3 regions of the Streptomyces sp. NBC_01275 genome follow, and region 2 is predicted to be linked to each of the others. Evidence: riboswitches for the same ligand, from Rfam matches in the RefSeq annotation. Region 2 holds a riboswitch; each other region holds the start of a gene.

What was found. Region 2 has a riboswitch for thiamine pyrophosphate ahead of thiC (phosphomethylpyrimidine synthase ThiC). Riboswitches for the same ligand answer to the same signal wherever they lie in the genome.
Region 1: another riboswitch for thiamine pyrophosphate. It lies ahead of thiO (glycine oxidase ThiO); the one in region 2 lies ahead of thiC (phosphomethylpyrimidine synthase ThiC).
Region 3: another riboswitch for thiamine pyrophosphate. It lies ahead of OG562_RS30960 (thiamine ABC transporter substrate binding subunit); the one in region 2 lies ahead of thiC (phosphomethylpyrimidine synthase ThiC).

The regions. Positions count from the first base shown of each region.
Region 1 is NZ_JAPEOZ010000001.1:2,366,991-2,377,094, reverse strand. Features, by position in the region: gene OG562_RS10240 (sulfite oxidase-like oxidoreductase) at 1-440, shown strand, start outside; gene OG562_RS10235 (DUF4396 domain-containing protein) at 460-933, opposite strand; gene OG562_RS10230 (deoxyribonuclease IV) at 1,017-1,895, opposite strand; gene pknB (Stk1 family PASTA domain-containing Ser/Thr kinase) at 1,961-3,931, opposite strand; gene OG562_RS10220 (thiazole synthase) at 4,086-4,880, opposite strand; gene thiS (sulfur carrier protein ThiS) at 4,886-5,086, opposite strand; gene thiO (glycine oxidase ThiO) at 5,083-6,216, opposite strand; TPP riboswitch at 6,310-6,421, opposite strand; gene OG562_RS10205 (hypothetical protein) at 6,474-6,824, shown strand; gene OG562_RS10200 (NAD(P)/FAD-dependent oxidoreductase) at 6,941-8,128, shown strand; gene OG562_RS10195 (Rv2175c family DNA-binding protein) at 8,198-8,563, shown strand; gene thiE (thiamine phosphate synthase) at 8,674-9,339, shown strand; gene metF (methylenetetrahydrofolate reductase [NAD(P)H]) at 9,475-10,104, shown strand, end outside.
Region 2 is NZ_JAPEOZ010000001.1:4,752,663-4,762,766, reverse strand. Features, by position in the region: gene OG562_RS20960 (SsgA family sporulation/cell division regulator) at 1-126, shown strand, start outside; partial or broken gene OG562_RS20955 (YibE/F family protein) at 360-1,799, opposite strand; TPP riboswitch at 2,417-2,606, shown strand; gene thiC (phosphomethylpyrimidine synthase ThiC) at 2,599-4,425, shown strand; gene OG562_RS20945 (VWA domain-containing protein) at 4,494-5,864, shown strand; gene OG562_RS20940 (hypothetical protein) at 5,976-6,860, opposite strand; gene OG562_RS20935 (metallophosphoesterase) at 7,064-8,152, opposite strand; gene OG562_RS20930 (LacI family DNA-binding transcriptional regulator) at 8,894-10,006, opposite strand.
Region 3 is NZ_JAPEOZ010000001.1:6,942,186-6,952,289, forward strand. Features, by position in the region: gene OG562_RS30945 (S8 family serine peptidase) at 398-1,780, shown strand; gene OG562_RS30950 (hypothetical protein) at 1,849-2,091, shown strand; gene rlmN (23S rRNA (adenine(2503)-C(2))-methyltransferase RlmN) at 2,441-3,547, shown strand; TPP riboswitch at 3,581-3,688, shown strand; gene OG562_RS30960 (thiamine ABC transporter substrate binding subunit) at 3,759-4,844, shown strand; gene OG562_RS30965 (iron ABC transporter permease) at 4,820-6,490, shown strand; gene OG562_RS30970 (ABC transporter ATP-binding protein) at 6,490-7,512, shown strand; gene OG562_RS30975 (LAETG motif-containing sortase-dependent surface protein) at 7,640-8,344, opposite strand; gene OG562_RS30980 (LOG family protein) at 8,505-9,641, opposite strand; gene OG562_RS30985 (VOC family protein) at 9,687-10,104, opposite strand, start outside.

The sequences.
Region 1 (10,104 bases), 2.4 Mb from region 2:
CGGCCCTGCCGTACACCACCGTCGTGGCCGATCTGCACTGCGTGACGAAGTTCAGCATGCTCGGCTCCGAGTGGGGCGGGATCCCGGCCCGGACCATCCTGGAGAGCGCGCCGCCCGCCGCCGATGTCACCCATGTGATGGTGTGGGCGGAGTACGGCTTCAGCTCCAACCTGCGGCTGTCGGACTTCGCCTCCGAGCGCACGATCTTCGCCACCCACAAGGACGGCGAACTCCTCACCGCCGAGCACGGCTTCCCGCTCCGTCTGGTCGTCCCCCACCTCTACGCCTGGAAGGGCCCCAAGTGGGTCCGCGGCGTCGAGTACATGACCGCCGACCGCCGCGGCTTCTGGGAGGAGCGCGGCTATCACAACGTCGGCGATCCCTGGCGGGAGCAGCGGTACTCCTACCAGGAGAAGCCTGGGGACGGCCCCGAGCTCTGACTTCCGGTCCCCTCGCGGGTCAGTGGTGGTACTGGTGGACCACCGCGTGGCCCTTGCCGCGTCCGATCATCCACTTGTTGACGGGTGTCGTGACGGCGAAGGCGATGACGAGCGAGATCGCGAGCGAGGCCCAGAACAGGACGTCGGCGAGCTGTGCGTCCATCGCGTCCGGCCATAGCACGATCACCCCGTTGTCGATCAGCTCCATCACGGCGATCGACAGGGTGTCGGCGGCCAGCGCCACCCGGAAGGCGGCCCGGAAGCCGAGGCCCGCCTTCAGGATTCCGCGCAGGGTGAGCGAGTAGCCGAAGACGAAGGCCAGCGCGATCGCCAGGACGGTGGTCGGCAGATTGCCCCAGCCGAGCGCGGTGCCGATCACCATGCCGAGCACCTCGCCGATGGCGCAGCCGGTGAGGCAGTGCAGGGTGGCCTGGACGGCCATGGCCCAGGTCGCGGCGGGCGGGTGATGGTGCGCGTGCGTCTCGTGCTGCATACGTGCCCCCAATGTCGGACGACGGTTCCTGCACCGCGCATGAACCGTATACCCCCTAGGGGTATTCCAGGGCAGTGCCCAGGCTATCCGTCCCGCAACTTCTTCAGCCGCTCCACGTCCGCCGCGTGCCCCTCCTTGCCGCCGGGCGTCTCGATGATCAGGGGTACGTTCGCGGTCGCCGGGTGGGTCATCAGGGCGCGGAACGGATCCTCGCCGATGTGACCCGCGCCGATGTTCTCGTGCCGGTCCTTGTGGGCGCCGACGACGTCCTTGGAGTCGTTGGCGTGGATCAGCTTCAGCCGGCCCTCGCCGACCGTGTCCACCAGCAGGTCGAGGGTCTGGTGCATACCGCTCGGCCCGGTCAGATCGTGTCCGGCCGCGAAGATGTGACAGGTGTCCAGACAGACGCCCAGCTTCGGATGGGCGTCCAGCGCCTCGAAGTACGGCCCGAAGTCCCAGGTCCGTGAGCAGAGCGAGGAGCCCTGCCCGGCGGTCGACTCCAGCAGCAGGAACGGGTCGTCGTCATGGGTCAGCTCGTCCAACAGCGGCAGCAGACGCTCCCGCACCTGCTGCAGCGCCACGGACCGCTCCCGCCCGCCCGTCGCGCTCCCCGTGTGCACGACCACGCCCAGCGCGCCGATCTCCCGCCCCCGGCGCAGCGAGTGCCGCAGCGACTCCACCGACCGCTCCACCGTCGCCTCGGTGTGCGAGCCGAAGTTGATCAGATACGGCGCGTGCACGTACGCCGGGATCGACTCGGCCGAGCACGCCTCCCGGAAGGCCTCGTCCTGCCGCGGGTTCCCGGCGGGCGTGGCCCAGCCGCGCGGGTTGGCGACGAAGACCTGGACCGTCTCGGCCCGCAGGTCCTGGGCGTACGACAGTCCCACGGAGTGCAGTCCGCCGGCCACGGGGACATGGCCGCCGACGGGGTTGCGCGAGGGACCGGGCTGCTGATTGTTCACCCGTTCAGGGTGTCACGCGGCGGCGGGTCCCCCGGCCACGGGGGCGGTCCCGGGGGTGCTCCCGGTCATCGGATGGTGATCTTGATCGTCGAACCCTTGGGCGCGGACTCGCCGCCGTCCACGGACTGGCTCTTGACGGTGTCGCCGAACAGCCCCAGCAGTCCGCGGTCCTCCTCGACCTTGAAACCGGACTGTTCGAGGAGCGACTTGGCGTCGTCCACGCTCGCGCCGACCACGTCCGGGACCTCGACCATCTCCGGGCCCTTGGACAGCGTCAGCGTCACCGTGTCGCCGTCGGCGGCCTGACTGCCCTCGTCCGGGGTCTGCGCCGCGACCTGGCCCTTGTCGAACTCGGAGTTGATCTCCTCGGCGGAGACCTTCACCTCCAGACCGGCCTCCTCCAGCTCGGCCCTGGCGTCGTCCAGGTCCTCCCCGGTGACGTCCGGGACGTCGATCGGGCTGCCCTTGCTGACGACGATGGAGACCGCCGAGCCCGACCGCCGCTCCGTCCCGGCCTCCGGGTTGGTGCTGATCACGAACCCGTTGATGACGTCCTCGCTGAACGCCTTGGTGACCAGGCCCGGCTCCAGACCGTCCGACTTCAGCAGCTCCTCGGCCTTGTCCAGCCGGGAGCCCTTCACGTCCGGCACCTTCACGGTGTCCGGACCGTCGGAGACGGTGAGCGTCACCGAGTCGTTCTTGCGGATGCGGGAGCCCGGCTCCGGGTCCGTGCCGATGATCCGGCCGCGCTTGATGGTGTCGCTGTAGGCGTGCTCGACCTTGCCGACCTCGAGCCCGGCCGCCTTCAGCCGCTTCTCGGCCTGGCTCTGGGTCTTCGTCAGCACCGGCGGCACCTTGGTGAACTGACCGGAGTTGATGTACCAGACGCCCGTGCCGATGCCGAGCACCAGCAGGACGACGGTGACCAGCGCGAACACCCCGCGCCGGGGCCGCGCGAGGCGGCGCCGGGGCGGCAGCGGCGGCGGGCTCTGGAAGCGGGAGGTCCGGTGCACGCCGCCTTCGCCGTCGTAGGGGGCGTCGAGGCCGCCGTTCAGGAGCGGGTCGTCGTCCTCGTTGACGGGCAGCGGCCGCGGCACGGTCAGCGAGCGCGGGATCACGCTCGTGCGGTCCTCCGCGTTGTCGTGCTCCGCGGAGACGGCCTGCGGGGGCAGCGCGTCCAGCTGGTCCGCGCCGAGCGCACCGCGCGCCTCCCGCACCTGGGCGAGCAGCGCGACGGCGTCGTGCGGCCGGACGCTGGGCGTCCGGGCGGTGGCCGACGCGACCAGCTCGTCCAGCTCGTACGCCAGACCGGGCACGGCGGCCGAGGGCGGCGGGACGTCTTCGTGGAGGTGCTTGTAGAGCACGATCGCGGGGGAGTCCCCGTCGTGCGGCTTCTCACCGGTGAGCATCTCGTAGAGCACGACTCCGCACGCGTACACGTCGACCCGGGGGTCGGCGGCGCCCGGCTGCTCGATCTGCTCGGGGGCGAGATAGGCGACGGTGCCGAGGACGGCCCCGGTGGTGCTGGTCACGGTGTCCACCGACCGCACGAGCCCGAAGTCGGCGACCTTGACCCGCCCGTCGTCCCCTATCAACACGTTCTCGGGCTTCATGTCCCGGTGCACGAACCCGGCCCGGTGCGCGGCGCCGAGCGCGGCGAGGACCGGCTCCAGGATGTCCAGCGCGGCCCGCGGCTGCAGCGCCCCGCGCTCGCGCAGCACGTCGCGCAGCGTGCAGCCGGCGATGTACTCCATGGCGAGATACACATACGACCTGTCGGCGCCCTGGTCGAAGACCTGCACCACGTTGGGGTGCGCGAGCCGGGCGACGGACTTGGCCTCGCGGATGAACCGCTCGACGAAGGTGGCGTCCGCGGCGAGCGTCGGATGCATCACCTTGAGCGCGAGCACCCGGTCGAGGCGGGTGTCCACGGCCCGGTAGACCGTGGCCATCCCGCCGACCGCGATCCGCGCCTCGACGCGATACCGGCCGTCGAGCACCTGCCCGACGAGAGGGTCCTGAAGGGTCGTGTCCACATCCGCGAGTCTACGAGCCCCCGCTGACACCCCCACCGCCTCCGCCGATATCGCCGCAGGACTGCAGCTGACCTGTGACGCGAGAGCCAAGGAGGAGAGGCGCAGCGGAGGGCGGGCGAGGGGGGGACGGGCGAGGGGAGGAGGAGGGGGGCGGTCAGAAGGCGGGGCGCTCCGGGTCCAGCGTCGGCAGGCCCTCCGCGGGGGACGACGCCTCGGCGAAGTAACGGCGGGGGATCCGGCCCGCCAGGCGGGCCAGCCGTCCCGCTTCGACGCCGGCCCGCATGGCCGACGCCATCCGCTCGGGATCCTGCGCCCGCGTCACCGCCGACGCCAGCATCACCCCCGTACAGCCCAGCTCCATCGCCAACGCCACGTCCGACGCCGTACCGGCCCCCGCGTCCAGAATCACCGGCACGCGCGCGTGCTCGACGATCAGCTGGAAGTTGTGCGGGTTGCGGATGCCCAGGCCGGAGCCGATCGGCGAGCCCAGCGGCATGATCGCCGCGCATCCCACGTCCTGAAGCTTCCGCGCCAGCACCGGATCGTCGTTCGTGTACGGCAGCACCGTGAACCCGTCGTCCACCAGCGTCTCCGCCGCCTCCAGCAACTCGATCGGATCCGGCAGCAGCGTCCGCTCGTCGGCGATGACCTCCAGCTTCACCAGGTCCGTCCCCAGCGCCTCCCGCGCCAGCCGGGCCGTCAGCACGGCCTCCCCGGCGGTGAAGCACCCCGCCGTGTTCGGCAGCACCCGGATGCCCAGCCGCTCCAGCACCGACAGCACCGAGCCGTGCACGGAAGGGTCCACCCGCCGCATCGCGACCGTCGTCAGCTCGGTCCCGGACGCGACCAGTGCCCGCTCCAGCACCTCCAGGCTGGGCGCACCGCCCGTACCCATGATCAGACGGGACGCGAAGGACGTACCGCCGAGGAGGAAGGGATCGTCGGCCATGGCGCTCAACCCCCCTGCACAGCGGTCAGGACTTCCACGCGGTCGCCCTCCGAGAGGGCCGTGGCGGACCACTGCGCGCGCGGGACGACGGTCTCGTTGAGCGCGGCGGCCACTCCGGAGGGCGCGGGCGTCAGGGACCGTACGACGCTGTCGAGGGCCGTGCCGGGAGCGATCTCCCGTCGCTCGCCGTTGACGGAGACGTTCATGCGGGCTGCTCCGAGAGTGCGGCGGCGGCGAAGCGCCGGGGGGTGAAGGGGCGGGCCTCGTCCGGGAGCTCACCGGTGGCCAGGGCGTGCGCGAGGGCGTCGCCCGTGACCGGCGTGAGCAGCACGCCGTTGCGGTAGTGCCCGGTGGCCAGCAGCAGTCCGTCGAGACCGGTCGGCCCGAGCAGCGGCGCGTTGTCCGGGGACCCGGGGCGCAGCCCCGCGCGGGTCTCCGTGAGCGGCAGCTCGGTGATCCCGGGGACCAGTTCGTGGGCGTCGCGCAGCAGGCCGTACACGCCCCCCGCCGTCACCGTCGTGTCCCAGCCCAGTTCCTCGCTGGTCGCGCCCACGACCAGCTCGCCGTTCTCGCGCGGCACCAGGTAGACCTGGCTGCCGCGCACGACCGCCCGGACGGTGCGGCTCAGGAACGGCGCGTACCGCGGCGGCACGGTCAGCCGCAGCACCTGCCCCTTCACCGGGCGCACCGGCGGCAGCACGTCCGGCGGGACGCCCTCCAGCCGCCCGCTGAGACTGCCGGCCGCGAGGACCACCTGCCCCGCCGCCAGCGTCGTGCCGTCCCGGGTCACGACCCCCGTGGCCCGCTCGCCCGCCAGGGACAGCCGCTCGGCCCAGGCACGGTGGAAGACCACGCCCGCCCGCTCGCACGCGGCCACCAGCGCGCCGGCCAGCCGTCGCGGGTCGATCTGGTGATCGCCGTCCACGCGCAGCCCGCCCCGCACCCCCGGTGCGAGCAGCGGCTCGAGCCGTCGGCACTCCCGACCGGACAGCCACTCCGACTCCAGGCCCGACTGCCGTTGCAGGGTGTGCAGTTCCCGCAGATGGGCGCGGTCGTCGGAGTCCAGCGCGACCGCGAGCGTGCCGCACCGGCGGTAGCCGAGGTCATGACCGGTCAGATCGGTGAGCTCGGCCGCGAAGTCCGGGTAGCGGCGGGCCGAGGCCAGGTTGAGGCCGAGCAGGGTCTGCTCGCCGTGGTGCAGTTCGGTGACGGCGGCCAGCATCCCGGCCGCCGTCCGCGCGGCCCCGCCGCCCGGCTTCGGGTCCACCACGGCCGTGGCGAACCCGCGCTGCGCGGCCCGCCACGCCGTGACGAGCCCGATGATCCCGCCCCCCACGACCAGGACGTCTGAGGTGTCTGAGGTGTCCGAGGCGACTGCGGCAACTGCGGCAACTGAGGTCTCTGAGGTAACTGCGGTAGGTGTACGCGACATGGGCGTCCAGCCCCTCCCTTCGCCGGCATGACCCGGATCAGGTTCCTACGGTCGGAGGCCGCCAGCCTCCCTCTCAGCCCGGTGCGTCCGGACTCCCGCGAGTGCTCTAGTTTGGCCACCCTAGCGCCACGCTCCGTGACTCAGTAAGGGAGCCTCCTTCCGTGCCCCGTTCCCTCGACGGCCTCGTCCTGGCCCCCGTCGCCGACCAGGCCCCCGGTCAGGTCGGCGCCCGCACCCGCTTCACGTACCACGAGCAAGACGGCGTGATCTGGGCCGACTACGCGGGCGGCGACGTGGTACGCGGGCATCTGGTGGGCACCCGGGAGGGGGACCGGCTCGACTTCCGGTACGTGCAGCTCAAGCGGGACGGGACGACGTCCGCCGGGCACTGCGTGTCGACGGTCGTCGAGCTGCCCGACCGGCGGGTGCGCCTCGACGAGACCTGGGAGTGGGAGTCGCAGTCCGGCAGCGGGACCAGTGTCGTGGAGCAGGTCACGGAGCACGACGACTGACTGACCGTTCGTCAGCTGACTAAGGTGATCGGGTGAGCGAGCAGACGCAGGGAGAGAGCGGGCCGGTCGCGGAAGGCGGTTCGGCCGTACGGCGCGTGGTCGTCGTCGGCGCGGGCATGGCCGGGGTGCAGACCGCGGTCGCCCTGCGCGAGCAGGGCTTCGAGCAGGGCTTCGACGCGGCGGTGACGCTGATCGGCGCCGAGCCCCACCAGCCCTACGACCGGCCCCCGCTGTCCAAGGCCGTCCTGCTCGGCAAGGCCGAGGGCTCCGCCTTCGACGTCGACTTCGAGAGCCTCGGCATCGAGCTGCAGCTCGGCCGCGAGGTCCTCGGCGTGCGCCCCGCCGACCATGAGCTGGACACCGAGACCGGACCCGTCCCGTACGACGTCCTCGTCCTCGCCACCGGCGCCGAACCGATCCGGCTGCCCGGCTCCGAGGGCGTGCCCGGCGTGCATCTGCTGCGCACCCTGGACGACGCCGAACGGCTGCGGCCCGTGCTCGCCCGGCAGCACGACGTCGTGGTCGTCGGCGCCGGCTGGATCGGCGCGGAGTTCGCCACCGCCGCCCGCGAGGCAGGCTGCGCGGTCACCGTCGTCGAGGCCGCCGACCGGCCGTTGGCCGGGGCGCTGCCCGCCGAGGTCGCCGCCCCGATGGCCGCCTGGTACGCCGACAGCGGCATCGCCCTGCACACCCACACGCGCGTGGAGCGCGTCGAGCCCGGCGCGGTCGTCCTCGACGACGGCACGCGGCTGCCCGCCGGAGCCGTCGTGGTCGGCATCGGCGCCCGCCCCGCCACCGCCTGGCTGGCCGGTTCCGGCATCGAGCTCGGCGTGCACGGCGAGGTCGTGGCCGACTCCTGTCTGCGCACCTCCGTGCCGGACGTGTACGCGGTCGGCGACTGCGCCTCCTTCCCTTCAGGAAGGTACGGCGAGCGGCTTCTCGTCCACCACTGGGACAACGCCCTCCAGGGCCCGCGCACCGTCGCGGCGAACATCCTCGGCGCGGTCACCGGCGAGCCCCCCGCGGTCTACGACCCGGTCCCGTACTTCTGGTCCGAGCAGTTCGGCCGCTTCGTCCAGTACGCCGGCCACCACTCCGCCGCCGACACCACCCGGTGGCGCGGCGACCCCGCCGGCCCCGCCTGGACGGTCTGCTGGCTGCGCGAGGGCAGGCTGGTCGCCCTGCTCGCGGTGGGCCGCCCCCGGGACCTGGCCCAGGGCCGCCGACTGATCGAGTCGGGAGCCGCGATGAACCCCGAGCTCCTGGCGGATCCGGCCAGGCCGCTGAAGGCGGCGACGGCGTAACGTGCCGAAACCGCCTGGTCGGACGGGCCCGGCTTCCGACTGTCAGTGGCAGATGGCAGGCTTGTTCCCGTGACCGAGATTGACGCAAAGATCGATGCTCTCGTCCCTGCCTGGCTCACCCTGCCCGATATCGCCGAAATGCTCGATGTCGAGGTGACGCGCGTCCGGCAGCTGGTCAAGGAGGGCCAGCTCATCGCCGTACGACGTGGTGAGAACCGCGCGCTGCACGTCCCCGCCGCCTTCATCGACGAGGACAAGGTCGTCAAGGGCCTGGTCGGGACCCTGACGCTCCTGCGGGACGACGGCTTTTCGGACGAAGAGATGCTGGAGTGGCTCTTCACCGCCGACCCGAGCCTGCCCGGCACCCCCGCGCAGGCTCTGAGCGAGAATCGCGGCACGGAGGTGAAGCGCCGCGCCCAGGCGCTCGCCGTCTGAGCCGCTGATTCGAACAACCACCCGGTGTACGGGCCGCGGCCGCACGCTGTGCCGCGGCCGCGGCCCGTATGCCACCGCCCCGGGGGGACACACGCATGCCCGACACGCGTCTGCCTGACACGTCCATGTCCGCCACCGCCCGCGCCGCCCGCCTCGGCGACGCCCGGCTCTACCTCTGCACGGACGCCCGCACCCGCCAGGGCGACCTGCCGGAGTTCCTCGACGCGGTACTCGCCGGCGGCGTCGACATCGTGCAGCTGCGGGACAAGGGCATGGAGGCGGCCGAGGAGCTGGAGCACCTGAAGGTGTTCGCCGACGCGTGCGCCCGGCACGGCAAGCTCCTCGCGGTCAACGACCGCGCGGACGTCGCCCACGCGGCCGGCGCCGACGTCCTCCACCTCGGCCAGGGCGACCTGCCGGTCCCCGCGGCCCGCGCGATCCTCGGCGACGACGTCCTCATAGGGCGCTCCACGCACGCCGGGGCGGAAGCGGAGGCCGCCGCCGTCCAGGACGGCGTCGACTACTTCTGCACCGGCCCGTGCTGGCCCACCCCCACCAAGCCCGGCCGTCACGCCCCCGGTCTCGACCTGGTCCGCCGCACCGCGTCCCTCGGCGCCGACCGCCCCTGGTTCGCCATCGGAGGCATCGACCTCGGCAACCTCGACGAGGTGCTGGAGGCGGGCGCCCGCCGCGTGGTCGTGGTCCGGGCGCTCACCGAGGCGGACGACCCGCGCGCCGCGGCGACGGAGTTCGCGAAGCGACTGCGGAGCGTGTGAGCCGTGGAGCGCATGAACCGCCAGGACGCTTTTCGGTCGGAGACCTGTCCGAGGGGTGGACAAAACAGGCCGACAATTCGGGCGAATATCCGACGTCCGGTTGGGTGTCCGCCGCCCCCTGGCTAACCTGCGGGTATGGCCCTCGGAACCGCATCCACCAGGACGGACCACGCGCGCACCGTGCGTGACATGCTGGCGACCGGCAAGACGACGTACTCGTTCGAGTTCTACGCGCCGAAGACGCCCAAAGGTGAGCGGAGCCTGTGGAACGCGCTGCGCAGGGTCGAGGCCGTCGCCCCCGACTTCGTCTCCGTGACCTACGGCGCCGGTGGCTCCACCCGGGCCACCACGGTTCGGGAGACGCAGCAGATCGTCGTCGACACCACCCTCACCCCGGTGGCGCATCTCACCGCCGTCGACCACTCCGTCGCCGAGCTGCGCAACATCATCGGCCAGTACGCCGACGCCGGGATCCGCAACATCCTCGCCGTGCGCGGCGACCCGCCCGGCGACCCGATGGGCGACTGGGTCCCGCATCCGCAGGGCCTGACCTACGCCGCCGAGCTCGTCCGGCTCATCAAGGAGTCGGGCGACTTCTGCGTCGGCGTCGCCGCCTTCCCGGAGATGCACCCGCGCTCCGGGGACTGGGACGCGGACGTCGAGCACTTCGTCGACAAGTGCCGGGCCGGCGCCGACTACGCGATCACGCAGATGTTCTTCCAGCCCGAGTCGTATCTGCGCCTGCGCGACCGGGTGGAGGCGGCC
Region 2 (10,104 bases):
GTGGCCTTCCTCGACCGCACCGACAAGCTGGTCCCGCTGGGCCAGGAGGGTGCGCTCGCCGACTTCGACGCCCATCTGGACGAGGCGCTGAACCGGATCCTGGCGGAGGAGCAGAGCGCCGGATGAGGTGACGGCGGAGGGGGTGGCGGAACGCTTCGCCACGGGTGGGGTGGTGCAGGAACGCTTCTTCTGGAGAGGGGGCTGTGGGGTGCCACAGGTGCCACAGGTGCCAGAGGTGCCACAGGTGCCCCGGGGCGCCCCGGAGCGCCCGAGTCGGCCGGTGCGGCCGGGTCCTTGGGCACCCGGCCGCCTCAGCGTTTACGCCCGTGTTTGCATCCGTGCTTGCGTCGGCGCTCGGGTCAGTGCTTGCGTCGCCTGCCCCGGCCGCCCCGGGCCTGCGCCTGGGCGGGGCCTGCGGGGGACGCTCCCACGACAGCCGGCTCCGGGACCCCCGCAGGGGCCGTCGCGGATCCCGGCCGGTCGGCCGAGACCACCAGCGCCGCCAGAGCCGTCGTCACCGGCACCGAAGCGACCAGCCCGATCGAGCCCACCAGCGTGCGCACGATCTCCTCGGCGACCAGCTCGCTGTTGGCGACCGCGCCGACGCTGCTCTGCGCGATCGAGAAGAGCAGCAGCAGCGGCAGCGCGGCGCCGGCGTAGGCGAGGACGAGCGTGTTGACGACGGACGCGATGTGGTCGCGGCCGATGCGGATGCCGGCCCGGTACAGCCCGCGCCAGCCCATCGACGGGTTGGCCTCGTGCAGTTCCCAGACCGCCGACGTCTGGGTGACCGTCACATCGTCGAGGACGCCGAGCGAGCCGATGATGATGCCCGCGAGCAGCAGACCGCTCATGTCGATCGTCGGGTACAGCCCGTGGATCAGACCGGTGTTGTCGTCCGTGTTGCCGGTGAGCACGGCCCAGTCGACGAACCACGACCCCATGACGCCGATCAACAGCAGCGAGATGAGGGTGCCGAGGACGGCTACCGAGGTGCGGGCCGAGAGGCCGTGACACAGATACAGGGCGATCAGCATGATGGCGCTCGACCCCACCACCGCCACGACCAGCGGGTTCGAGCCCTGCAGGATCGCCGGCAGGATGAAGAAGTTCAGCACCATGAAGCTCAGGGCCAGCGCCACCAGTGCCATGACACCCCGAAGCCGTCCGACGACCACGACGGCGACCGCGAAGATGACGGCGAGCAGGGCCATCGGGAACCGGCGGTTCACGTCGGTGACCGAGTACTGCAGGTCCTTCGGCGCGGAGGGCTCGTAGGCGACCACGACCTTCTCGCCCTGGTGCAGCTGGCGTGACTGGTCCGGCTGGACGATCTCGGTGAACGTACGGCCCTTGTCCTTGCCGGTGTCCACGCGGATCGTGGCCTTCTTGCAGGTGCCCTTCGCCTGCTGCTCGGCGGAGGACCCCTCGGCCGTGGAGGTGTCGCCGGTGGGGGTGTCGCCCGAGGCGTTGACCGACGCACAGCTCACGCTCACGACCTTGGTGACCGTGGCCTGCTGACTCTGGCGGTCGAAGCCGACGCCCGTGCGCTCGTGCGGGGGAGCGCCGCCGGGCCACAGCACCGCGAGCCCGACCACCACCGCCCCCGCGAACGGGATGAGGACGGCCGCGATGACCTTGCGCAGATGCCGGGAGACAGGGGCGGCCGGACCATGACTGTGGCTGTGTGAATGACCGTGCCCGCCGCTTGGGCCAGGGCCCTGCCCACCACCGTGACCATCGCCCGAATCAGATCCGGATCCGGAACCATGCCCGTGGCCGCCGCCGTGCCCGTGACCTGGGTTCTGGCCGTCGCTCGAGCCACTGTGGCGATGTCCGTCGTGCGAGCCGAAGCCGGTGTCCGGGGCAGATCCGGGCCCAGACCCATACCCAGGCCCAGATCCAGATCCAGGGCCGAAGTCCGGAGTGCGGCCAGGGCCAGATCCAGTGCCTGGGCCGGCGGGTACCTGCCCCGGGGAGTATCCCTGCCTGGCCCCCCGGTCCGGACCGTGTCCCGGTCCGCCGGGCATCCCGCCGCGCCCCGGCCCGGCCGGACCGCCGCTGTACGCAGGATCGGGTCTTGGCTCACGTCCAGGCTCACGGTCCGGCCCGCCGCCTGGTTCGTGTCCAGGGGGTCCGCCCGGCTCGTGACCGGGCCCGCGCCCCGGGGCGTACCCCGGACCGTGTTCCTGGCCACGTCCCCGATCCCGATCGGGCCCGCTGTTGAAGTCGCGGTCGCCTCCGCGGCCAGGACCGTTTCCGGGTCCCGTTCCTGGACCGCTTCCGGTGCCCGGTCCGCGGGGCGGCTCGGGCGGCGGGTACGGGGGATGGTGTGTCGTGGTCACCGACCGATCATCGCAAGAACGACGGGGGCGCTCTGTTCACCGCGCCCGAATTGACGCTAGCGTGGAGCCACCTTTGCACACGCGGGAGCTCGGAGCACCGGGCTGAGAGGGCGCTGACCTCCGTCTTCGCGATGTTTCACGTGGAACGTCACTTGATTCGAGTGATGTTTCACATGAAACCTCGGCAGGCGGTAGCCGCTGCGTCGACCGCCGAACCTGTTACCGGGTAATGCCGGCGTAGGGAGTAGGTCTCATGACCAACAAGGACGCACGCACGCCTGCCTCCACGCAGATATCTGAGCCGATGTCCGAGCAGATGTCTGATGCTGTGGAGGCCGGGAAGTCCATTGGCTGGCACAAGGGGTACGTCGAGGGAACGCGCCCCGATCTAAGGGTGCCGGTCCGTCAGGTGCACCTCACCAACGGGCAGTCGGTCACGCTGTACGACACCTCCGGCCCGTACACCGATCCGCTCGTCGACACCGATGTCCGCAGGGGTCTGCTGCCGCTGCGGGAGAACTGGATCGTCGCCCGAGGCGACACCGAGGAGTACGCGGGCCGTCCTGTCCGCCCCGAGGACGACGGCATCAAGCACACCTCGCCGCGCGGCGGTCTGCGCAACCTCGACGCGGTCTTCCCGGGCCGGCCGCGGCTGCCGCGCCGCGGCCGGGACGGCCAGGCGGTGACCCAGCTCGCCTATGCGCGCCGGGGGGAGATCACGCCCGAGATGGAGTTCGTGGCCATCAGGGAGAACGTTTCTCCCGAGGTGGTTCGCGAGGAGATCGCGGCAGGCCGTGCGGTGTTGCCGGCCAACGTCAACCACCCGGAGATCGAGCCGATGATCATCGGCAAGCGGTTCCTGGTGAAGGTCAACGCCAACATCGGCAATTCGGCGGTGACCTCCTCCATCGAGGAGGAGGTCGAGAAGATGACCTGGGCGACCCGATGGGGCGCCGACACGGTCATGGACCTGTCCACCGGCCGCAACATCCACACGACCCGCGAGTGGGTGCTGCGCAACTCCCCCGTCCCCATCGGCACGGTGCCGCTGTACCAGGCGCTGGAGAAGGTCGACGGCCGCGCCGAGGAACTGACCTGGGAGATCTACAAGGACACCGTCATCGAGCAGGCCGAACAGGGCGTGGACTACATGACGGTCCACGCGGGCGTGCGCCTGCCCTACGTCCCGCTGACGGCGAACCGCAAGACCGGCATCGTCTCGCGCGGCGGCTCGATCATGGCGGCCTGGTGCCTCGCGCACCACAGGGAGTCGTTCCTGTACGAGAACTTCGAGGAGCTCTGCGAGATCCTCGCCGCCTACGACGTCACGTACTCGCTGGGCGACGGCCTCAGGCCGGGCTCGATCGCGGACGCCAACGACGAGGCGCAGTTCGCGGAGTTGCGCACGCTCGGGGAACTCAACCGGATCGCGAAGCGTTTTCATGTACAGACGATGATCGAGGGCCCGGGACATGTCCCGATGCACAAGATCAAGGAGAACATCGACCTTCAGCAGGAGATCTGTGATGAAGCTCCGTTCTATACGCTCGGCCCGCTGACGACGGACGTCGCGCCGGCGTATGACCACATCACCTCCGGCATCGGCGCCGCGATGATCGCTTGGTGGGGCACGGCCATGCTCTGCTATGTCACGCCCAAGGAACACCTGGGCCTGCCCAACCGTGACGACGTCAAGACCGGCGTCATCACCTACAAGATCGCCGCCCACGCAGCCGATCTCGCCAAGGGGCACCCCGGTGCACAGGAATGGGACGACGCGCTGTCCGACGCCCGCTTCGAGTTCCGCTGGGAGGACCAGTTCAACCTGGCCCTCGACCCGGACACGGCACGGGAGTTCCACGACGAGACGCTCCCGGCCGAGCCGGCCAAGACGGCGCACTTCTGCTCGATGTGCGGGCCGAAATTCTGTTCGATGAAGATTAGTCAAAGCATCACAGCGCAGTTCGGCGGGACGGCGGCTGCGGGGGCGACGGCTGAGGAGGCCGCTGAGGGGATGCTGCAGAAGTCGAAGGAGTTCGCGGCCTCGGGGAACAGGGTGTATCTGCCGATCGCCGACTGACGTCATTGCTCTCACCCGCTGGTCGCGAGGACGGTTGCTCACGGCCGTCGGCTCGGCAGACTGGCCCCATGACACCGCGATCCATGAGCAAGGGCGCCAATCTGCCGGTCGACGTGCCGGACGTCCGCGTCGAACTCAGTTGGTCCGAGGGGACCGGCGAGCCGGACGTCGATGCCTCGGCGCTGTTGCTGACGGCGGCGGGGCGGGTTCGTGACGACGGCGACTTCGTGTTCTACAACCAGCCCCGTCATGCGTCCGGCACCGTGACCCACCTCGGCAAGCGGAGGTCCGCCGGTGTCATGACGGACACGGTCGAGGTCGACCTCCGCTCGCTGGAGAGCGACATCGTCCGGGTGGTGCTGTGCGCCTCGGCGGACGGCGGCGCCTTCGGCCAGGTGAGCGGTCTGACGCTGAGACTGCTCGGCTCGGGCGGAACACTCGAGCTGGCCCGCTTCGAGATGCAGGCCGACTCGGAGACGGCGTTCATCGGCGGCGAGCTGTATCTGCGCGAGGGACGCTGGAAGTTCCGTGCGGTCGGGCAGGGGTACGCCTCCGGGCTGGCGGGACTGGCCACCGACTTCGGGATCACCGTCGACGAGGAGGCGGCGGAGGGCACCTCTCCACCGACCGCAGTCGCCGAAACACCGGTTGCGCCACCGTCCGTCGGCTCTCGTCCGTCCAAGGGCGAGGACCGGCTTCCGGTGGACATGCGCAAGCGGCTGTCCCTGCGGAAGGAGCAGGTCGCCGTCAGTCTGAGCAAGCGCGGAGCGGTGGGGATCAGTGCGCGGATCGTGCTCGTCCTGGACGCTTCCGGTTCCATGGCGTTCCTGTACTCGGGGGGTGTGGTGGCGGACGTCGTGGAGCGTATGGCGGCGGTCGCGGCCCAGCTCGACGACGACGGCGAGATGCAGGCCTGGACGTTCGCCAGCGAGGCCGCGCGACTGCCCGACCTCCGCCTGGGCGAACTCCCCGAGTGGCTGCGGCTGCATGTGCGGGTGGGCGAGATCAGTCTGTTCCGGCGCAGCAAGAAGCCGCGCAAGGGGATGGAGCCGGGGCAGGTCGACATGCGTACGGTCGGCATCCAGAACGAGGAGCAGAAGGCGATCGCCCAGGTCAGGACGTACGTACGAGAGAATCCGGTGGGTGTTCCCACGCTGGTGCTGTTTTTCTCCGACGGTGGGGTCTATCGCGACGCGGCGATCGAGCGGGAGTTGCGGGAGGCGGTCGAGGAGCCGATCTTCTGGCAGTTCGTCGGGCTCGGCCGGTCCCGCTACGGCGTTCTGGAGCGGTTCGACACGCTGCCCGGCCGTCGGGTCGACAACGTGGGCTTCTTCGCCGTGGACGACATCAGCACCGTTCCGGATCAGGAGCTCTATGACCGGCTGCTGTCCGAGTTCCCGTCCTGGATCACCGCGGCCGGCCGGGCGGGCATCCTCTGAGGGCCCCGCTGCGGGCGCATGGCTGAGCGCCGGGCCAGGGCGTACGACTGACCGCCGGGGCCCGGGCGTACGGCTTGCGCTCCTTTTGTGCGGGGGCGCAAGCCGAGGGCCCTATTCCGGCTGGTGCTCCGGGCCGCCGAAGTCCGGGCTGGTGTAGTCCGGACTGCTGAAGCTCGGGCGCGGGCCGGTGGAGCGGCCGTCGTCGGGGCTGCTGAAGCCCGGACGGCCGTAGCCGATCTTCGGGAGGCGGCCGGTCGGGCTCGGCGGGGTCGGCTCGGGGTGGAGCGCGGCCGCCGGGCCGGGGCTGGCGAGGGCCTCTCGCAGAAACGGCAGGATGCCGCGCTTCAGCAGGGCTTCCCGCCAGGCTTCTCTGGCCCGGTCGACCTCCTCGCTCAGCTCGCCGTGCTCTCCGGCCTCCACGGAGGGCCGGTTGTGCAGGGCGGTGACGAGCAGGCCGAAGGTGGCGACGAGGATCGCGGCCGCGGTCACGGCCCCGAACGCCCAGCCGACGTTGAGCATGGCCTGGGCGACCGTCGGTTCGGGTTCGAGCATCTTGAGGATGTAACCGACGAGCAGGAAGATCACCGCAGCGGTTCCGGCGAGAACAGGGGTGAGGACGGCGGCGACGGCGACGGCGCCCGCCCCGGCGGTCTCGGCGGCCTGGGCCGCCTCCCCCACGGTGGTGGCGAGCCCCATCGCGCCCCCGCCCGGCTCACCGGAGCCGGACTCGCGGGCGGGCGACGACGGGGTGGACGGCGCCGGGTGGCGCAGTTCCTCGCGGACCTTGACGTAGTGCTGGTACTCGGTCGCCGCGGCCGCCGTGATCAGTGCGGTGGCGTTGAGCGCCATGGTGCGCAGCTGTTCGGGGTTGAGCCGCTGTCCGACAGCGGCCAGCTCCGGGTGGGTTGGTGCGGAGCGCAGCGCCTCGTCGAGGATCCGCTCGTATTCCTGGCGGTCCTCGGTGAGCAGGTGCTGCGGAACGCTGTTCATGTGCATCCCCCGATGCTCCGTAGGGCTTGGGGCTCGCATGCCAACGAGCCGTCGGGCAGAAACGGAGGGGAGCCTGCTACGGATAAGCCGATGGTAGAGCGGCGAAGGCATGGGGTGACAGGGGGTTTGCTGAAATTAGCCCCTGGCCTGCGGCGTCGTCGGACGTTCCGACGTGGGGTACGCCTGCCCCGTAACCGCTCCGATAACCGTCAGATGTCCAAGGGAAGTTGCTGGACCAGCAGCTTTCCGGCCATCGTCACGCCGCCGTCCATCGCGATGGCCAGTCCGTCGGCGTAGACGTGCGGTCCTTCGACCAGGGGCCCGCCGTTGTCCTCGCCGTCCTCGGAGCCGACGTCGCCCAGCAGATAGGGAATCGGGCTGTGGCCGTGAACGATTCGGGTGCCGCCGTACGTATCGAGCAGGGAGCGTACGGCGTCGGCGCCGCCCTCGTCACGGAAGGAGAAGCGCTTGGTGAACTTGCGGAACAGGTCCCAGACTTCGTCCGCGTCGTTGCGGGTGATCGTCTCACGGACGGTGTCGTTGACCGCTTCGATCGAGTCGCCGTAGTCGAGGTAGGCGGTGGTGTCGGAGTGGACGAGCAGATGACCGTCGACCTCCTCGACGGCGTCGAGGCGGGCCATCCACTGCAGGTGGTGGTCCTGGAGGCGGTCCATGTCGTACTTCTGGCCGCCGTTGAGCAGCCAGGCCGCCTGGAAGGTGGCCGTGCCCGCGCCGGAGTTGACGGGGGTGTCGCCGAACCGCTTGGCGCCGAGCAGCAGCAGCTCGTGGTTGCCCATGAGCGCCTTGCAGTACCCGCCGGCCGCGGCGGCCTCGGCGGACAGCCGCATGACGAGGTCGATGACGCCGATGCCGTCCGGGCCGCGGTCGGTGAAGTCGCCGAGGAACCACAGCCGGGCCGTGCCCGCGCACCATTGGCCCGCCGCGTCGATCAGGCCCTTCTCCTGCAGCGCGGCCATCAGTTCGTCGAGGTAGCCGTGTACGTCGCCGACGACGAACAGCGGTCCGGGGCCGGTCGCGGGCAGCGGGACCGGCAGCGGGGCCGGGGCCGGCTCGACGGTCATCTGGAGGGTGTCGCCCCGGTTGATCACGGGCAGGTCGCGCTGGGTGGGCGTGTAGCCGTCCGGGTGCTCCAGCGGCTCCTCGAGCGGCGGCGCGGCGTTCCCGGGATGGGTGCTCTGGTCGTACGGACCGGTCTCGTGGACGTATGCGGGCACCCGGAAGTCGCGCAACGTCGCCGTCCGCTCCACCTCGGGTCCCTGACCGGCCCCCTGAGTCATCAGACCCCTCCACCATCGCGCCGCAGCTGCACCCTTTCGGACTGCCTGGTCGCAGCGGCCCGCGGTGCCGTGGGCCCATCATAGGAATGCGGATCGTGCCGTGTGACGACCCAGGGGTGGTGAATCGGAGCAAGCCTCCAGTTCGTCGTGGCTTTCGCCCCGATTGGGCCGGGCTTCGGCAGTCCCCACGCGGGTGACTCCGTCGGCGGACGGGTGAGACACGTGACGTCTGCGGTGTGGGGGAGGCGGCCGGGGTCTTCCTCCGGCGCCTTCCGTGCTTCCGGGGATATCGGGTGAGGGTGGCGGGTATCGGGTGAGGGCGGCGGGACTGAAGGGATCGGCCGTCGGCGGCTGTCTGCCGACCGCGTCGGTGATCCCGTTCCGCCGTCACGGCCTGCTGTCCGCCCTGCCGCCGTGGACCGGGTTCCTGTACGGCCCTCCCCAGCCGTTGCCGCTTCCGCTCTCCTGGGTGCCTGCAAACCGGCCCTGGGGCCTCCCTGCAGGGGCGCGAGCCGGCCTTCTGGCCGCCGGCAGGTGTCGCCGCCTCCCCCGGTCCGGTGCACCCTCGTCGCACGGCCGGGCGCCGCGCACGGACTCCGCCGCCCAGGGCGCCCCCGCCGGTCGGCGTCTTCGCCCCGCGCCCGCCCAGGGCGCCCGCGCCCGGACGTCGGGCGCACAGGACAGGCCGCCGCCCTCTCCGTCCCGCGCCAGGTTGCGGTTCGGGGAGGGCGGCGGCCTGCCCTACTTCTCCTCCGGTGCTCGCGGAGGGCTCACCGTCGTGCGTGGCGGACGTCGCTGAGACGAGGTACGCACGAACAGTTCGGTCGGTATCACCTGCTCGACGGGCCGGTCCGTCTCCACGCCCTCGATCGCGTCGATGAGGAGCTGGACCACCGCGGTGCCGATGCGCCGCGGCTTCAGCGAGAGGGTGGTGATGGGCGGCTCGGTGTTGGCGTACACGGTGGACTCGCTGCAGCACACCAGCAGCAGGTCCTCCGGGACGCGCAGGCCGTACCGGCGGGCGGCGGCGAGCAGATCGGTGCCGTTGGGGTCGAACAGGCCGTATACGGCGTCGGGCCGGTCCGGGCGGGCCAGCAGCCGGTCGGCGGCGACGGCGCCCGCGCACGGATCGTGGGCGGGGTAGGCCTCGTAGACGGGGTCCTGGCCGACGCGCTCGCACCAGCGCAGGTACGCGGTGGTCGACAGATGGGTGTACGTGTCCGTCGTCGTCCCCGTCAGCAGGCCGATGCGGCGGGCGCCGGCGTCGGCCAGGTGGTCGAGGATGTCGAGGACGGCGGCCTCGTGGTCGTTGTCCACCCACGCCGTGACCGGCAGCGCGCCGGCCGGGCGGCCGTCGGAGACGACCGGTAAACCCTGCCGGACGAGCTCGCTGACCACCGGATCCTGGTCGGACGGGTCGATGACGACCGTGCCGTCCAGGGCGACGTTCGACCACACGTCGTGGCGCGAGGTCGCGGGGAGGATCACGAGCGCGTAGCCGCGGGCGAGCGCCGCCGAGGTGGCGGCGCGCGCCATCTCGGCGAAGTACGCGAACTCGGTGAAGGTGAAAGGTTCATCCCCGTACGTCGTCACGGTCAGGCCGATGAGGCCCGACTTGCCGGTACGGAGGGTTCGGGCCGCGGCCGAAGGGCGGTAGCCCAGTCGGTCGGCGACCTCTCGGACATGGCGTCGGGTGGCGTCGGGGAGCCGGCCCTTGCCGTTGAGGGCATCGGAGACGGTTGTGATGGACACTCCGGCGGCGGCGGCCACGTCCCTGATGCCCGCTCGTCCCGGCCGGCTGCCTCGGCGTGAGGTTTCCGCGCGGCTCACCTGGTGCTTCCCTGCTGCTGTCATGGCGAGCCGATAGTAGGGCTCATCCGGTGGGGTAGGGCGGACGCATATGCACGCGTCGGCAGGCACGTTTCTGCAAGGTCATAGCGGGTCAAGTGCAT
Region 3 (10,104 bases), 2.2 Mb from region 2:
ACGCCTACTACGAGCGGCGAGCGGATGGGGTTCCAGCGCGTTCGCACTGAGGCTTCGGATGATCAGCGCTCAGGCTGGCTCGCCCAACGATCTGCTTGAGAGTTGGCCATGCCTCAGACCTCCTGCCCGTATCCGCGGAGGACGTAAGGGCGCGCAGCGTCACACCTTGTGTCGAAGGCGTACCAGGTCAGAGGTAGGCATCGGCCGCGTGAGCCCATCGAGTAGGGCGAATCCACGTGTTCACTGTTTTCCTTTTCAAGGAGTGGCAGCCAACTCGGCGTGCGAGCTCGGGAAACCTCCATTAACGTGGAGGGATAAGCGACCGCGCGATCGAAGAGACATTCTCGAGGTACCGCCAAGCAGTAGTTGGCAGGCAAATGACTTGAGGCATCCTGCTATGAACACAGAACGCGCGCTTCCGGAAGAGAGCTCCGGGCAAATACCTGGGGAAGTACTCATCGAGCTGGCTCCCTGGCTGGCGGGCATGGTTAATCCCTTCATTCCGGATCCTTCCGGCTCTGCGTCTCCCGTGACAACCCTAGGCGACCCAGAGATAGACAGCGTTCTGGGTGAGATAGGCGTGTGGTCGATCACGCGCTTGTTCTTCAGGGGGCCGCCTAAGTGGGATGGGGCCAGGTTTAAATCCGACCCTGATGAGGATCACGTTAGCTATAGACTGCGGTTCGATCCGGAAGTGCCTGTCGACGAGGCGGTAGCGCGCTTGCTAGATACGAAAGGCAAGCGCATTGAGTTGGCTACGTCGAATGACTGGTATGTGAGCCTGGCTGTGGACCGGTCAGCACATGAAACTTTCCCAACCCAGTGGAACCTAGAGGCAATTGACTGCCCGAGAGCGTGGAGGCGCACTTACGGTGAACCTCACGTCGTGGTTGCTGTTATCGACTCAGGTGTCGACTTCAACCATGCAGACCTGCAATCCAACCTGCTGCAGGGTAAGAACTGTGTGGACTTCACGGGGAAGCAGTATCCAGCAGGTAGAGAGCTTATAGGCAACTACCTGCGGGCCAGTGATCGTCCAGATGACGAAGTCGGGCACGGTACGCATGTCGCTGGCACGATCTCTTGCGAATGTAGCCATCTTGGTGGGGTGACGGGGATGACGCGACGCTGTCGGATACTGCCGGTACGCGTCCTCGCCACGGCATACGAGCCAGTCAGGCGTGAATATGAAACCGTCGGCAACATGGCTAACCTGGCAGCAGGAATTCGATGGTCAGTGGACTGCGGCGGGGCCAGCATTTTGAATATGAGCTTGGGTAGGGCGAAGAACAACGAATTCGTACTCCGGGCCATCCATCACGCTCAAGACCGCGGAAAGATTCTGGTCGCTGCTGCTGGAAACGAAGGTCACGCGAAGAATAGGAAGATGTATCCAGCGGGATACTCTGGAGTTATTGCCGTCGGTGCGACTGACCTTGATAATCAGCGTGCCTACTTCTCGAACAGTGGAGACCACATCGTTGTGTGTGCTCCAGGTGTGGGAATTAGTTCCACGCATCTCAGTAATGGGCATGACACGCACAGTGGAACTAGTTTTGCGGCCCCTCACGTGAGCGGTCTTGCTGCCCTGATGATCTCCATTGCGCCCGACTTGACGGCGGAGGAAGTCTCGACAATCATCCGAGAGACGGCTACGCCATTGCGTCAAGACCAGGCAGACCCCCATCCGAATCAAAATTTCGGCTGGGGGCTGATCAATGCTGAAGCGGCCCTGTCCCGAGTGATGGAGCACGGAAGCGTATCTGGCGGGCACTCGTGACTGGACTGGTTCGTTGTCTGGTCGCAGAGGTGTACGGCGAGGGCGTCGGATAGAAGGAGTAGGAGTCCATGGCAGTTCGCGTGATCGTGGAACTGGATTCTAAGTCGGACTGGCGGAGAGTAGTCCCGCAATTGCAGACGGTATTCGGTGCCGAGGGTGCTGTGCCGCCAGTGGAGGGGTGGCCAGACCACATGGTGGTTCTCTTCCCGGATGGCACCCCCGACGCTATTTGCGATGACCTGACGACGGACGTGCCGGAGATCTTGCGAGCGCATCCTGACGAGTATTTTGTCGGGGATCCCAGTATGTGATCGAAGGCATCGAGGCGCAGAGCTGCTCAAACCTCGGCGTCTCCGCACCTTCCCTGCCCTGCGCCTCGACGTCTCCCCCTGCTGGCGCATGCGTTACGTGCGTTCACGCGTTCGATTCTAGTTTCGGGTGTGAGGGTGAGCACCACCGGCCCCAGCAAAGTCTCGCTCCGGGCCCAGGTGTCACGGTGAGGCAGCTTCACCTGCGCAGACACCCCGCTGGCCCCCGTGGGCCGGGCCGTCTGTGGGCCGTCCGAGGGGGGCCCAGGACGACCAGGGATGACCAACAACGACTACCCCGCAGGACTTCCGGCCCAGGCCACGAGATTCGATCTGCGACACTGGTGTGGCCATGCCTAAGCCCGGAGAACTCACTTTCGTCGCCCCCCGCGGAGCCAAGAAGCCGCCGCGGCACCTCGCCGACCTCTCGCCCGCCGAGCGGAAGGAGGTCGTGGCGGAGATCGGTGAGAAGCCGTTTCGTGCCAAGCAGTTGTCGCAGCACTACTTCGCGCGCTACGCCCACGACCCGGCGGAGTGGACCGACATCCCCGCCGGATCGCGCGAGAAGCTGCGCGAGGCGCTGCTGCCGGACCTGATGTCCGTCGTCCGGCATCTGTCGACCGACGAGGGCACCACCCGCAAGACGCTGTGGCGGCTGTTCGACGGCACGCTCGTGGAGTCGGTGCTCATGCGTTACCCGGACCGGGTGACGATGTGCATCAGCTCGCAGGCCGGCTGCGGGATGAACTGCCCGTTCTGCGCGACCGGGCAGGCCGGTCTGGACCGGAACCTGTCGACCGCCGAGATCGTGCACCAGATCGTGGACGGGATGCGGGCGCTGCGCGACGGCGAGGTCCCGGGCGGTCCCGCGCGGCTGTCCAACATCGTCTTCATGGGCATGGGCGAGCCCCTCGCCAACTACAAGCGGGTCGTCGGCGCCGTCCGGGCGCTCACCGACCCGGCACCGGACGGGCTCGGGCTGTCGCAGCGGGGCATCACCGTGTCGACGGTCGGGCTGGTGCCCGCCATCCACCGGTTCGCCGACGAGGGCTTCAAGTGCCGGCTCGCGATCTCCCTGCACGCCCCTGACGACGAGCTGCGCGACACCCTCGTCCCCGTGAACACGCGGTGGAAGGTGCGCGAGGTGCTCGACGCCGGCCTCGAGTACGCGGCGAGGTCCGGGCGCCGGCTCTCCATCGAGTACGCGCTGATCCGGGACATCAACGACCAGGCGTGGCGTGGCGACCGGCTCGGCCGGCTGCTCAAGGGCAAGCCGGTGCACGTCAACCTGATCCCGCTCAACCCGACCCCGGGCTCGAAGTGGACGGCCTCCCGGCCCGAGGACGAGAAGGCGTTCGTCCAGGCCATCGCGGCGCACGGGGTGCCGGTCACCGTCCGGGACACCCGAGGCCAGGAGATCGACGGGGCCTGTGGACAGCTGGCGGCCACCGAGAGGTAATCTGGCCAGGTCACATCGTCTTATCACAACTTCAGCATCCGACAGGGGAGCGCCACAGCGCTGAGAGTGCGGCAACCAGGCCGCAGACCCTCTGAACCTCGCCCAGGTCATTCTGGGTAGGGAGTTCGGTGACTACTCAAGCTGTTGCGCCCTGCCCGGACACTCCGGGCGGGGCCGCGTCTCTTCCTGGCCACCCCCAGGAGGAAATCAAGTGCACACCAAAACGTTCGTGGCCGTGGCCGTCGGCCTCGGGCTGGTCACACTGTCCGCGTGCGGATCGTCGAACGATTCCACCACCGGCTCGAGCGCGAAGAGCTCCAAGACCGTCACCCTCGTCAGCCATGACTCGTGGGCCGTCTCCAAGAGCGTGCTCGCCGCCTTCGAGAAGGAGTCCGGCTACCAGGTCAAGGTCCTCAAGGACGGCGACGCCGGCCAGGCCGTCAACAAGGCCATCCTCACCAAGGACAACCCCCAGGGCGACGTCTTCTTCGGCGTCGACAACACCCTTCTCTCCCGCGCCCTCGACAACGGGCTCTTCCAGCCGTACGAGGCCAAGGGGCTCGACCAGGTCGACGCGCAGTACCAGCTGGACGCCGGCAAGCACCGGGTCACGCCGATCGACTACGGCGACATCTGCGTCAACTACGACAAGAAGTACTTCGCCGACCACAAGCTGGCCCCGCCGACCTCCTTCGACGACCTGGTGAAGCCCGCCTACAAGGACCTCCTGGTCACCGAGAACGCCGCCACCTCCTCGCCCGGCCTCGGCTTCCTGCTCGGCACCGCCGCGCAGTACGGCGACGAAGGGTGGGAGGCCTACTGGAAGAAGCTCAAGGCCAACGGCGTGAAGGTCGTCGACGGCTGGGAGCAGGCCTACAACGAGGAGTTCTCCGGGTCCGCCGGCGGCAAGAAGGCGAAGGCCGACCGGCCGCTCGTCGTCTCGTACGCCTCCTCGCCGCCCGCCGAGGTGATCTACGGCGACCCGAAGCCGACCACCGCCCCGACCGGCGTGGCGACCGGCACCTGCTTCCGGCAGATCGAGTTCGCGGGGCTGCTGAGCAACGCGGGCGACACCGCGGGCGGCAAGGCGCTGATCGACTTCCTGGTCACGAAGAAGTTCCAGGAGGACATGCCGCTCAACATGTTCGTCTACCCGGTGCTGAAGGGCGCGGCCGTGCCCGCCGAGTTCACGCAGTACGGTCCCGCCGCCAAGGATCCCGAGACCATGGACCCGGCGAAGATCGCCGCCGACCGAGACCAGTGGGTCAAGTCATGGACCTCGCTCGTACTGAAGTAGCGCCTGGCAGAAGGCGTGCCGGGAACGCGGCGAGGCTCGGGCTCCTGGCCCTGCCCGTCGCGTTCTTCGGGGTGTTCTTCGCCTACCCCGTCGCCGCGATCGTCGCCCGTGGGCTGAAGGTCGACGGCGTCTGGCGGCTGGGGCGGATCGCGGACGTGCTCGGTCAGTCCGACATCCGGCACGTCCTGTGGTTCACGACCTGGCAGGCGCTCGCCTCCACCGTGCTCACCCTGCTGCTCGCGCTGCCCGCCGCCTATGCCTTCGCGCGCTTCGCCTTCCCCGGCAAACAGGTGCTGCGGGCCGTCGTCACCGTGCCGTTCGTGCTGCCGACGGTCGTCGTCGGCACGGCGTTCCTCGCGCTTCTCGGGCGCGGCGGACTGCTCGACGAGCTGTGGGGCGTACGACTGGACTCCACCGTGTGGGCGATCCTGCTCGCGCATGTCTTCTTCAACTACGCCGTCGTCGTGCGCACGGTCGGCGGGCTGTGGGCGCAGCTCGACCCGCGGCAGGAGGAGGCGGCGCGGATGCTGGGCGCGTCCCGGCTGCGGGCCTGGCGCACGGTGACGCTCCCGGCGCTCGCGCCCGCGGTCGCCGCCGCCGCGCTCATGGTCTTCCTCTTCACCTTCACCTCCTTCGGGGTCGTGCAGATCCTGGGCGGGCCGACCTTCTCCACCCTGGAGGTGGAGATCTACCGGCAGACCTCCGAGATCTTCGACCTGTCCACGGCCGCCGTCCTGACCCTCGTGCAGTTCGCCGCCGTGGGCGCGATCCTCGCCGTGTACGCCCAGGCCGTACGGCGGCGGGAGACCGCGTTGCGGCTGGTGGACGCGTCCGTGACGGCGCGGCGGCCGCGCGGGGCCGGGCAGTGGGCGCTGCTGGCCGGGGTGCTCGCCACGATCGCCGTGCTGCTGGTGCTGCCGCTGGCGGTGCTGGTGCAGCGCTCGCTGGACGCGCCCGACTTCGCCTATTACCGGGCGCTGACCAGCGAGGACGGCGGGACCTTCCTGGTCCCGCCGATCGACGCGATCGGCAACTCCCTGCAGTACGCGCTCGCGGCGACCGCCATCGCCGTGGCCATCGGCGGACTGGCCGCGGCCGCGCTCGCCCGTCGCGACGCCGGACGCCTGGTCCGCGGCTTCGACGCGCTGCTGATGCTGCCGCTGGGCGTCTCCGCGGTGACCGTCGGCTTCGGGTTCCTGATCGCGCTCGACGAGCCTCCGCTGGACCTGCGCAGCACCTGGATCCTGGTGCCGCTCGCCCAGGCGCTGGTCGGCGTGCCCTTCGTCGTACGGACCATGCTGCCCGTGCTGCGGGCGGTGGACGGGCGGCTCCGGGAGGCGGCGGCCGTGCTGGGGGCGTCGCCGTGGCGGGTGTGGCGGGAGGTGGACCTGCCGATGGTGCGGCGGGCGCTGCTGGTCGCGGCCGGGTTCGCCTTCGCGGTGTCGCTGGGGGAGTTCGGGGCGACGGTGTTCATCGCGCGGCCCGACAACCCGACCCTGCCGGTCGCGGTGGCGCGGCTGCTCGGACGGGCCGGCGAGCTCAACTACGGCCAGGCGATGGCCCTTTCGACGATTCTGATGGTGGTGTGCGCGGTGGCCCTGCTGGTGCTGGAGCGGCTGCGGACCGACCGGACGGGGGAGTTCTGATGCCACTGCTCGAACTGGAGCGAGCCACCGTGCGGTTCGGCGGGCGGGCCGTGCTCGACGCGGTGGATCTGGAGGTCGCCGAGCATGAGGTGGTGTGCGTGCTCGGGCCCAGCGGCAGCGGCAAGTCGACGCTGTTGCGGGCCGTGGCCGGGCTGCAACTTCTGGACTCCGGGCGGGTGGTGCTCGACGGGCGCGACCAGGCGGGGGTGCCCGCGCATCGGCGGGAGCTCGGACTGATGTTCCAGGACCATCAGCTGTTCCCGCAGCGGGACGTGGGCGGCAACGTCGCCTTCGGCCTGCGGATGCACGGCACGCCCAAGCGTGAACAGCGGGAACGGGTAGGGGAGTTGCTGGACCTCGTCGGGCTGCCGGGCGCCGCAGGACGGGCCGTGGCCGCGCTCTCCGGCGGTGAGCAGCAGCGCGTCGCGCTGGCCCGCGCCCTCGCGCCCCGCCCCCGGCTGCTGATGCTGGACGAGCCGCTGGGCCAGCTCGACCGCTCGCTGCGGGAGCGGCTGGTCGTCGAGCTGCGGGAGCTCTTCGGCCGGTTGGGCACCACGGTGCTCGCGGTCACCCATGACCAGGGCGAGGCGTTCGCGCTCGCCGACCGGGTCGTGGTGATGCGGGAGGGGCGGATCGCCCAGTCCGGTACGCCTCTTGAGGTGTGGCAGCGGCCGGCGGACGCCTTCGTGGCCCGCTTCCTGGGCTTCGACAACGTGGTGGAGGCGACCGTGGCCGGGGAGGTCGCCGTCACTCCCTGGGGCAAGGCGCCCGTGCCGCCCGGGTCCCCCGAGGGGGCGCGCACGCTGCTCGTCCGGCCCGCCGGAGTGCGCCTGGTGGACGCGGACGAGGGCCTGCGCTGCACGGTCGCCGCCCGCACCTTCAAGGGCACCCATGTCGCCGTCCGCCTCCAGCCGGAGGGCGCACCGAGGCTCGAGGCAGCGTGCACGCTGCGGGACGCGCCGGAGGTCGGGGACGTGGTCGGGGTCGCCTTCGACCCGGCCGACATCGTCGTGCTCGACTGACATCGTCGTACGCGGCCGTCGTCGTCGTACGGGACCGACGCCGTCGTACGCGGCCGACATGCGGATGGCCCGCCCCCGGAGGGGCGGGCCACGCACGTGACGTTCGACTACGGTCGGTCGGCGGGGGTCAGCGGTTGCTGGACCCGCGGCGGCGCATGCCGAAGAAGACCGCGCCACCGCCCACGACGACCAGGGCGGCCGCGATGCCGGCGATCAGACCGGTGTTGGAGTTGGCGCCGGTCTCGGCCAGGTTGGACTCCTGGGCCGCGGCGGACGGGGCGTTGCTCGCGGAGGGCGCGGGCGCGGCGCTGTCGCTCGCCGTGTCGGACGGCGTCGGGCTCCCGGTGTCGGCCGGGGTCGACTCGTCGTCCGACGGGGGAGTGTCGGAGGGGCTGGACGAGGGGGACGGGCTGGTGGTGTCCTCGGTCTGGCAGGCCTTGGACGGGGTGGTCAGGTTCGGCGTGATGTCCTCGTCGACCAGGACCTTCTTGCCCTTGGTGGCGACGACGTGGACGCGGTATTCGGCGTTGGGGGCCCAGTCCTCCGCGAAGGAGATGGTGGCGCCCTTGCCCTCGACCGTGAGCTCGCCGACCTTGCGGGCGTCGGCGCCGTTGTTCTCGAGGAAGACGGTGACCACGGCGGGGACGCCCGAGGCGTCCTTGTCGGTGACGGTGATGACGCCCTTGGCGCCGTCACAGGTGGCGGCGGCGGAGAAGTCGCCGATGGTGCAGGCCAGCGCGCTGCCGGCGGCGCCGATCGCGAGGGCGGCCGAGGCGGCGGTGACACCGAGGATGCGCACCGAACGGGCGGCGGTACGTCGAGATAGGGACACGTTTGTCCTTTACGGGATGCGCAACTGCGGGGGGTCGAAGGGGAGATGCCCCCGTCGGGACGGAGGGTGACACCATCCCCAGCAGACTCACAGGTCTATAAGCGTTCCATAAGCAGTGTCAATGCGAGGACCCCTCTGAGCGGCCGCCTTTGCCCGCTTATTAACTTGTGAGACGTTTCAACGCCTCCGGAGCCTCCTCGATCCGGTCAACGAGGGCGATACGGGACTCCATCGACCGCTCCCGGGCGAGTGCCCGCAAGAGCGGCCAGGTCGGCAGCCGTTCGGTCCAGTGCGCACGGTCCACCAGAACCATCGGCGTCGGCTCGCCCCGCGACTCGTAGTAGTTGGGCGTCGCGTTGTCGAAGATCTCCTGTACGGTCCCGGCGGCGCCCGGCAGGAACACCACGCCGGCGGTGCAGCGGGCCAACAGGCCGTCCTCGCGCGTGGCGTTGGAGAAGTACTTGGCGATGTGCCCGGCGAAGGCGTTGGGCGGCTCGTGGCCGTAGAACCAGGTGGGGATGCCGACGGAAGGACCGCCGCCGGGCCAGCCGGCGCGCACCTCGAAGGCGGCCCGCGCCCACTCGGTGATCGACGGCGTGAACTCGGGGGCCTTGGCGAGGAGCTGGAGGGCCTCGGTCAGCATCTCGTCGCCGAAGGGGGCCGCGTACGCGCCGAGGTTCGCCGCCTCCATCGCGCCGGGACCGCCGCCGGTCGCCACGGTGAGCCCCGCGCGGGCGAGTTCACGGCCGAGGCGCGCCGCCCCGGCGTACTCCTGCGTCCCGCGCGCCATGGCGTGCCCGCCCATGACGCCGACCACCCGGGCGTCGAGGAGGACTTCGTCGAGCGCGTCGGAGACGGCGTCGTCGTGGAGGGAGCGGAGCATGGAGGCGAATATGTCGCCGTCGGACTTCGTCCGCTGGAACCAGGCGTAGGTCAGGGCGTCGGGCGTGCCCTCGTAGCCCGCGTCGCCCTCGTTCAGCGAGGCGAACAACTCGTCGGGGGAGTAGACGAATCCGCGGTACGGGTCGAAGGAGAGACCGGGTATCGGCGGGAAGACCAGGGCGCCGGCGGCACGGGCCCGCGCGGCCGCCTCCGGGGCCATCGGGCAGCCGAGGAAGACGGCGCCCGCGGTGTCCAGGGAGAGCAGGACCGTCGTACGGTCCGTCAGGTCCACTGCCTGGACGCGGTAGTGGGAGAGCGTGCCGTGCGCGGCGACGATGTCGTCGAACTCGGCGAGAGACTCGATCTCACGGTCGTGGGAACCGTCGAACGGCTGGGCGGGTGTCGTCGGATGCACCCGCCCATGCTAGGCACTGCCGTGCGGTGGAGTGGCCGGCTTCGGTCAGCCTTCGACGGTCGCCGGGTCCATCCAGATGACCTCCCAGGTGTGGCCGTCCAGGTCGTCGAAGGAGCGGCCGTACATGAAGCCCATGTCCTGGGTGTCGCCGCTCGGCGAGCCGCCCAGCGCCAGCGCACGGTCGACCAGCTCGTCGACCTTCTCGCGGCTCTGGGCGCTCAGCGCGATCAGGACCTCGCTGGTCGTCGTGGCGTCCGCGATCTCCTTCTTGGTGAAGGTCGCGTAGAACGGCCTGGTGAGCAGCATCGCGACGATCGTGTCGCTGATCACCACGGAGGCCGCGTTGTCGTCGCTGAACTGCGGGTTGAGCGTGTAGCCGAGGTCCGTGAAGAACTTCTTCGAGGCGGCGAGGTCGTTCACGGGCAGGTTCACGAAGATCATCTGCTGGTAGGCGGAGGTGGTC